2 regions of the Ghiorsea bivora genome follow, and region 1 is predicted to be linked to the other one. Evidence: riboswitches for the same ligand, from Rfam matches in the RefSeq annotation. Region 1 holds a riboswitch; the other holds the start of a gene.

What was found. A riboswitch is a leader RNA that binds a small molecule or an ion and turns the genes downstream of it on or off. The one in region 1 is predicted to bind cobalamin.
Region 2: another riboswitch for cobalamin. It lies ahead of DM09_RS08265 (ribonucleoside-diphosphate reductase subunit alpha); the one in region 1 lies ahead of DM09_RS07125 (TonB-dependent receptor domain-containing protein).

The regions. Positions count from the first base shown of each region.
Region 1 covers NZ_JQLW01000008.1:245,857-250,299, forward strand. Annotated here, with positions in the region: gene DM09_RS07120 (TonB family protein) at 32-631, opposite strand; gene DM09_RS07125 (TonB-dependent receptor domain-containing protein) at 631-2,523, opposite strand; cobalamin riboswitch at 2,659-2,860, opposite strand; gene DM09_RS07130 (hypothetical protein) at 3,038-4,285, shown strand.
Region 2 covers NZ_JQLW01000009.1:211,360-215,802, forward strand. Annotated here, with positions in the region: partial or broken gene DM09_RS08265 (ribonucleoside-diphosphate reductase subunit alpha) at 1-2,715, opposite strand, end outside; cobalamin riboswitch at 2,929-3,073, opposite strand; gene DM09_RS08270 (zinc ribbon domain-containing protein) at 3,278-4,063, shown strand; gene DM09_RS08275 (helical backbone metal receptor) at 4,047-4,443, shown strand, end outside.

The DNA.
Region 1 (4,443 bases):
GTGGAGTTAACACTCATAACGTTTGTGATAGTTATTGTTGTATTCGGAATACCACAGCTAATGAATAACTCCCATCATTTAAGGGTAGAGCATTTAAGTTTGTTAAGCCCTTTCTTGCAGCGCGGTCTAGCGTGGCATAACCTGTGGAGGCAAGCATGGTCACTTGTTTGATGCTTTGCTTGTTAATATCGAGCTTAAACTCAGCTTTGCCTTGTAAACCTCGTCGCCTAGCTTGTTTGGGATACTGAATATGGCTTAAAATGACCTGTTGTACACGATGGGGCACAGGTATGACTTGTACTGTATTGGTGCTCTTGTGTTGTGGGTTATTTTCTCTTTTTTCTTGTTGCTTCGGAGCTATGTTAGTAGCTTTTTTTGCGATAGATGTGTGGTGTATGTTTCTACTTTCTTGAGGTGTAGCAAATACAGGTGTGATTTTTTCTTTCTTGTGTTGTGTTGCTTCCTGCGCTGTGTTTTGCGCTTGTTGTGGCAAAATAATGACTTGTATGGGTGAGGCTTTTGAAGTTTCGTTTTGTTTGGTGTGTGGATGAATATATAAAAAAATAAGGCTATGCACACCCAAGGCGACACATAGTGCCAACCCAAGTGAAACATAGCCTTGTTTATACATTAGAGGTTCGCGTTAACACCAAGATAGGTTGTTCTTCCTGCAACCGCATAACCTGATACTTCTTCATAGACACGGTCTTGTAAGTTTTCAGCCCTAAAGTTCACTTTCCAAATGTTATTCACAGTATAACTCATACGTAAATCTGTTTTGTTATACGCATCAAGAGTTTGGGTGTTTGCACCATCAGAGAAACGTTTACCAACAACTTGGTATTGTACTTCTGCATGAAGCCCTGAAACATCAGTGCCCAGCGTGATACTACCTGAATCTTGCGCTCTGCGTGCTAACCATAGACCAGTCGTATCATCAGTTGCATCCAAAGTTGTCCAGTTGGCGCGAATAAAACCAAGTGTATGACGAACGCTTGCGCTTAACTCTGTGCCTTTGGTTGTAGCTTCACCAACATTACTTGGGCTATAAAAGAAGTTGGCATCGGGTGCCCACACAATCAAATCTTTATAGCGTGTGTTGAAATAAACCACGCCAATATTATAACTTAATACATCAGCTTGAACCTTATAGTTCAAACCAATATCCCAACCTTTGCTGGTTTCAGGTTTAAGGTTTGCATTACCCGCAGAAAATGCAGATGCAGGATAATACAAATCATTGATGGATGGTGCTTTAAAACCCGTGCCGTAGTTGGCGCTCACACTAAACGTTTCATTGGCATGAAACACACTGCCAAGTTTATAGGTGCTTTGGTTGCTGCTCACAGAGTTTTTATCATAACGAACAGATGCATTGATATCAATACGATCAAAGTTGTTGGCAAAGGATGCAAATAGCGCTTGTTGTGTCATTGTTTCATCAAAACCAGCGCTGGTGCTTTTACCATTGTCTTTGTGAACATCTAAACCAAACAATACCGATGTTGTGTTGAGGTCGAGATGATTTTGCCAAGTCAGTTGGTCAATTGTAGTTTTAAAATCAGAGTTGTTAAAAGAGCCTGGTGCAGGGTCGGTGCCGACCACATCATCGGTAGAACGCGATACTTGCAATGTGCTCTCAAAAGTATCTGAAAATGGATATACAACTTTAACGCTGCTTACATTTTGTTTGGTTTTTTGGGTGTAATTTAATATGTCACCAAGGTCAAAAGCGAAGGTGTTAGAATTAAATACAAAACCATCCAAATCGGTTGTGCCTGTCACATTGCGCACACTTAGTGCAATATCAGCATCACCAGCTTGAAAACCAACACGCCCTGATAATGTGGTGCGTTTGTAAGGATCAGCTTCTGTACCCACAGCCGCCACTGAAAAACCATCTGTGCTTAAAGTGTCCGCTGATAATGCGTAAGTTACACCGTTATCCGTACCACCTTGCACAGATACGCCACCTGATTTGGTGCCATATGTTCCTGCTTCTGCAAACACTTGTGTTTGCAGACCTTTTTTGCCCGAACGGGTGAAAATTTGAATCACACCTGCCATGGCATCCGCACCATAAAGTGAAGACTGTGCGCCGCGCACAATTTCAATACGCTCAATATCAGCTGTTGAAATATTTGCCCAATCAAAGCTACCAAGTGTAACAGAACCAACGCGTACACCATCAATCAAGACCAATGTATGACCGCTATTGCCACCGCGAAGGAATACGGAAGTGCTTTTACCCAAACCACCATTGGAAGCCACATCAATGCCCGCTTGTGTGCGTAAAATATCAGCGACTGTGTTTGCTTGTGATGCTTCAATGTCTTCTCTTGAAATGACTGTAGTATCAGCACTTACATTGGCTGGGTTTTCAGCAATACGTCCAGCTGTCACCACCAAGGGTGATAAGCCATCTGCATGTGCAGATACAGACATCACTTGTGATGCTAAGACACCGATAAGTGCTGTTTGTTTTAATGTTTTTATGTTGAAGGGGTTCAATGTTTTCTCCATTTGCGCCCGCCGCGCATGTTCATGTTTGCGGTTAAGACCAGTTGGAGAGTTGAGGTGATAGAAAGCCGTTTGAAAGATGCAAAACAGAAGACCACCGACCTGCCTCCCACCGAGACTTAATCCGTTTTGAAATCTATAGATTTCGTGTTTTAGGCCGGTCTCCTGGCTTGCCTTCATCCTTGGTTGTTTCTGCCTTCCCAGTTTTATTGAAACCAGTGGCGTTTTAAACAACTTCGTCAGACTTACAGTAGCGGGGGCTGCGTTAGATTCTCACTAACTTCCCGTTTCACTCTTTGGGTATCAAAACCCGCCGAGCACCTATAACGCGGCGAACGATACTGCCTGTTATAAATATGTCTACCCATAGCATTTGACACCCCCTAATAATTCAACCACGCTGCCCACATCAAAAGATTAAAGGAAATCACAAATACTTAAGAAGGTAATACAAGAATGAATGAACAAGTATAAAGTCTTACCCAATAATGTGAAAATTAACTAACGAGTGTAAATCATGAGTCAAGATTTGAAAGCCATAATAAAAAATTACAAAGAAGATCAGGAAACTGTTTATAACAGTTGGTTTGTAAATAATGATGAGAGATTAAAAGCATTTCGTTCGATTCGAAGAGGTGTTTTTGAAGTCATACAAGACATTAAAACGGGGAACTTTGGCAATGACTTTAAAGGCTCATCTTTAGAGTTTGTACTGAATTGTATTACGGAACAAAAACAGGTTTTCAAAGGTGCATCACACCCATTTTACTGGAAACCAAAATTGCGAATTCCTGATATATACGAAAATGAAGAAAATAAACTTGCTTTTGGTCAGTTTTTAGAGAAATGTATAAATGCAACAAAAGAGGAACAAATCCTCAAAGAAATCATTCTATTAGATAAAAAGAAGATAAAAGGGCTTGGACCAGCGGTTGCAAGTATCCTTTATTTCTTACACCCTACAATAATACCACCATGTAATACTGCTATCGTAAATGGATTTAATGCATTATTTAAAGATAAAGTAAAGCTTGGTTCATGGACTGAATACTTGAGAATGAGAGAGGTTATTCTTGAGAAGAATAATGAACTGAAATCTGAACTATCGAATGATTTAGGTGCATTCGCGGGTCTTTTGTTCGATGTGGGGGAAAAGAAATTATTAATAAGTGACGACCATATATCAGAAGAAGAACGCCTGAAAATCGAAAAGAAACTTAAGAAAAGACACAACGAAGTAACAAGTGCAATGGATGAGGAAGACCTCCACACAGAAATGCAGTATCACATAATGACTATAGGTGGTTCAATAGGTTATGATGTTATTGCTGCATCAAATGACCGTTCTAAATGCCACAATGGAGAGAGCCTATCATTTATTAGTCTTGATAAATTCCCTGCATTAGAAGTAGATAGGGATACATATAAAACCATTACACTCATTGATGCTGTGTGGTTTGAAAAAGGTACAAATAAAGTTGCTTGCGCATTTGAAGTAGAAAAAAGTACATCTATTTATTCAGGAATATTAAGGCTTACTGACCTTCACTTCTCTTTCAAAGACAATCCACCAACTTTATACCTCATTATTCCAGATAATAGGGAAAAAGAAGTGCTTTTCCAGTTACAACGACCATCTATTAAAAATAGTGCAATTGAAATATATTACATATTGTTTTCAGAGTTGAGAAATAATTGCGATGCAATTTGTAGATTTGGTGAAAATAAAGAAATTTTGAAAAAAATATCGAAATCTGCATGTTAAAAAGGAAACTGTAAGTGACTGTAAATTAGTTTGTGTATCTGCTTATATTCCCCAAGGAGATAAGCTGATTGTTAATCAGCGTGCAAAAATGACCCCTTTGAGGGTAAAAACAGCGTCCATTGTGACCCCTCTATATAGGCTTCAGGAAATTCATTTTC
Region 2 (4,443 bases), on a different contig from region 1:
ATCGAGGATAGAGCAAACTTTCGGCTCATCATCCACCTGTGTGATACTGTCTGTACTTTTCTCAACATGGGATGCACCCATAGAACGAAGGTAATAAGTGGTTTTCAAGCCGCGTACCCATGCCAGTTTATAAAGGTTATCCAACTTCTTACCCGATGGTTCTGCCATATAAAGATTCAGGCTTTGCGCTTGGTCTATCCATTTCTGACGACGGGAAGCCGCTTCAATCAACCAACGTGAATCAATTTCAAAAGCCGTGGCATATTTGGCTTTGATATGCTCAGGCACACGCTCCATGGCTTGCACCGAACCATCATAATATTTCAAATCATTGATCATCACTTCATCCCACAAACCCAAGGCTTTGAGGTCATCCGCAAGATAATTATTCATCACCACAAACTCACCTGATAAATTCGATTTTACATACAAATTCTGATAGCTGGGCTCAATGCTTTGCGATACGCCACAAATATTGGCAATGGTTGCCGTGGGTGCAATGGCAAGCACATTAGAATTACGCATGCCCTGTTGCTGCACTTTTTGGCGAAGACTATCCCAATCTTTGGTGGTTGATTCATCCACTTGTAAATATTGCTCACCACGTTCTTCTTTAAGCAGTGCCATCGAATCAATAGGCAAAATGCCTTTACTCCAAAGTGAGCCTTCAAAGCTGGCATAACGACCACGCTCTGCTGCCAAATCACTGGAAGCTTGAATCGCATGATAACTTACCACTTCCATACAGCGGTCAGCAAATTCCACTGCTTCTTCTGAGGCATAAGCAAGGTTTAGCTGATGCAAGGTATCTGTAAAACCCATAATGCCCATGCCTACAGGTCTATGCCGCAAGTTCGATTTCCGTGCTTGCGGCACACTGTAAAAGTTATAATCAATCACATTATCCAACATACGCATGGCTGTGGTAATCGTTTTTTTCAGTTTATCTTCATCCAAACCTGTGCCATCAACATTCACATGTTGGGCAAGATTCACCGAGCCAAGGTTACATACCGCAATTTCAGAGGCATTGGTATGCAGCGTGATTTCCGTGCAAAGGTTGGATGAATTGACCACACCCATATGTTGATTGGTATAACGAATATTACACGGGTCTTTGAAGGTGACCCAAGGATGCCCTGTTTCAAACAACATACCCAACATCTTACGCCACAATTCCAAGGCAGAGACTTCTTTGTGAATACGCAATTCACCACGCGCCGCCTTGGCTTCATAAGCCTTATATGCTGCTTCAAAAGCTTTACCCGTCAAACTATGCAAATCGGGTACTTCTTCAGGAGAAAAGAGTGTCCACATTTCTTCATTGGCAACGCGTTTCATGAACAAATCAGGAATCCAGTTGGCTGAATTCATATCATGGGCACGGCGACGTTCATCACCTGTATTTTTCCTTAAATCCAAGAAGTCTTCCACATCAATATGCCATGTTTCCAGATAAGCACACACAGCTCCCTTGCGTTTACCACCTTGATTGACTGCAACTGCCGTATCATTGGCAACTTTAAGGAAAGGAATCACCCCCTGTGATGCTCCATTTGTACCCTTAATATAAGCACCCAAACCACGTACTGATGTCCAATCATTGCCCAAGCCACCCGCATACTTGGATAACAAGGCATTATCTTTGAGTGCATCATAAATGCCATCCAAAGCATCGGGTACCGTGGTCAAATAACAGGATGACATTTGCGGGCGTAATGTGCCTGAGTTAAACAAGGTCGGGGTACTACTCATAAAATCAAAGGACGATAATAAGTTGTAAAACTCAATGGCGCGTTCTTCTCTATCCACTTCATTGATGGCTAAACCCATAGCAACACGCATAAAAAAGGCTTGTGGCAATTCAAAACGAATGCTGCCTGAATGTACAAAGTAGCGGTCATATAAGGTTTGCAAACCCAAGTAGTTGAATGTGTGGTCTTTATCTGCCTGAAGTGTCTGCCCCAAAGCTTGCAAATCATAGCGGGTTAATTCCTCATCCAAGAGTTCAAGTTCTACGGCTTTATGAATATAGGCAGGAAAATACTCAGCATACCGGCTTTGCATGTCTTGTTGTGATGCATATGTTGGCATGTTTTCAATAAAACTTAATGCTTCATAACGTGCATTATCCAAAAGAATACGCGCAGCCACTTCGCTGTATGCGGGGTCTTGCTCAATCATGGCTCTGGCACTCATCACCAATGCCAAGCGGTAATCAGCTTCTTTCATGCCATCAAATAAGTTGCGCTCAATGGCTTGCTGCAAAGCTTGTTGGTTTGCGCCTTCTAAATCATGTGTCGCTTCATCCAAAAGGGTTTGCAAGCGTTGCATGTCCAAAGGTTTACGCACACCATCTTCAGTTGTTATATGTAGCGTCTTATCCTTTGCACCCACGTCTTCTGTTTGTTTGGTTTCACGCTCCTCTGCCCGTGCAGCACGATATAACACATAGGCGCGTGCCACCTTATGATGCCCTTCCCGCATCAAGGCTAGCTCCACTTGGTCTTGAATATCTTCAATATGAATGGTGCTGTTTTCAGGCAGGCGACGTAACAATACTTTAACCACCTGAACGGTTAATTTTTCTACATTTTCATGCACACGTGCAGACGCTGCCGCAGCACTACCTTCTACAGCTAAAAATGCCTTGGTAATCGCCACCATAATTTTACTTTGGTTAAAAGGTGTAACTTTACCATTGCGGCGCATCACCAAGCAGTCAAAGCTATCACTAGATGCTTGATTTGGTGTCAATACGGGCTGTTGAGCCTCAGATAATATAACGATTTCATTTTGCATACAGGTTCTCCCTCTTTTTTCATCCAACAGGCGAAAAAGGAAGAACAGCAATAAAAGAAAAAAGGAGGAAACCCATTTTTACTACCACCCTGAACCTTGACGCGAGGTTGGGATACAATGCTGATTCAATCAGCGCATCATTTGGCAGGTATCGGACTTTAAGGCTTATGCCTTATTACCGTTGCGCGACAGTTCTGGATTTACACCAGATTCCCTTTATGAAACATATAAACACATGATATAGTGCTTAACCAAATAACATGGCGCAATATATGGTACACACTTTATAAATCAAGCCCTACATCCTGCATCTATCAATGGGAGAAAGACCCCACTTGCTAAGGAAGGCCTGATCAATGAAGCAGACTGTGATTCGAAATATTCAAAATCAAGGCGTAAATCGCCCGTAATCACAGGTCTATTGCGAAGATTTGCAACGCAGAGTTTGGACATTTCGGGCACAAGGTGCGAATTTATGCTTTTATTCAGACCTTCCCTAGGCAAGCTGGTTAAACTTTGTCAGAGTTCGCCTATGCGTATAGTTTGTCCTGAATGCCATGCTGCTTATCAAGTAGGTGCGATTATTAAAAATGCCATTTTGGTATGCCATCGCTGCAATACTGAATTTGATACATATGGCAACAAAATCGCTGAAGGCAATAAAACGGCAGGGGTCTTTAAAAAACAAGAGGAACACGCCCCTACCTTTGGCGTAAAAGACCTCATTCAAGCAGGTATGGGCGGCAAAAAAGAATACATTTGGTTATGGATGATTCTCATTCTCTCAGCTTTAATATTTACGGGCATTGCAGTGCAATGGGAACATTGGAAGTTCAATAGTATTGCCCGTGCTGTAAGCATAGAAACCAACCAAGATGCCCCCATCTTGGATAGAGACTGGAAAATCATCGCTAATACAGTACAAAGCCAATGGCTCAAACGCAAAGATGGTAGCTTGGCGTTGGTGATTGAAGGGCAAGTACAAAACCTTGTGGGCACCGCCCTACCCCCACCTGAAATCAAAATCACTTTTGTCACCCAAATTGGTCAAAATATTGAAATGGTATCCCCCATCACTGAACCAGCGGACTTAGAAACCTTGCAAAAGGTACCTTTTATGTCACCACCTGTTGATAAAACCCCTGTACCCATGTTATCCACGCGCGGTTTTTTACTGTTGATTGAAGAAGCCCCGCAAACCACACAATATATATTACTTCATGCTGTGCCCTCTCAGAGAAAAAGTGCGCAAAAACTATAATTTTTTTACCTATAGTTTTTTCTTTGTAACTTGGTTGCTCACCACAACCTCTGCGATAGCGAATGAGCGTATACTTGCCCTAGCACCACATATCTGCGAAACATTGTATGCCATTGGCGCAGGGCAAGATGTGGTGGGGTCTGTAAGTTATTGCGATTATCCAGAAGCTGCAAAAAAGCTACCTAGAGTGGGCGCATACAATCGTATTAATGTGGAAGCTGCCATGGCTTTAAAACCGACGATGGCGATTGTGATGAATATACAAACACCAGGTATCAAGCTGCTGGAAACACTGGGTGTAAAAATCGTGCAAAGTTATCCACAAAAGGTGGATGAAGTGATTGCCGATATTCGCCGCTTGGGCAAACGCACGGGACATG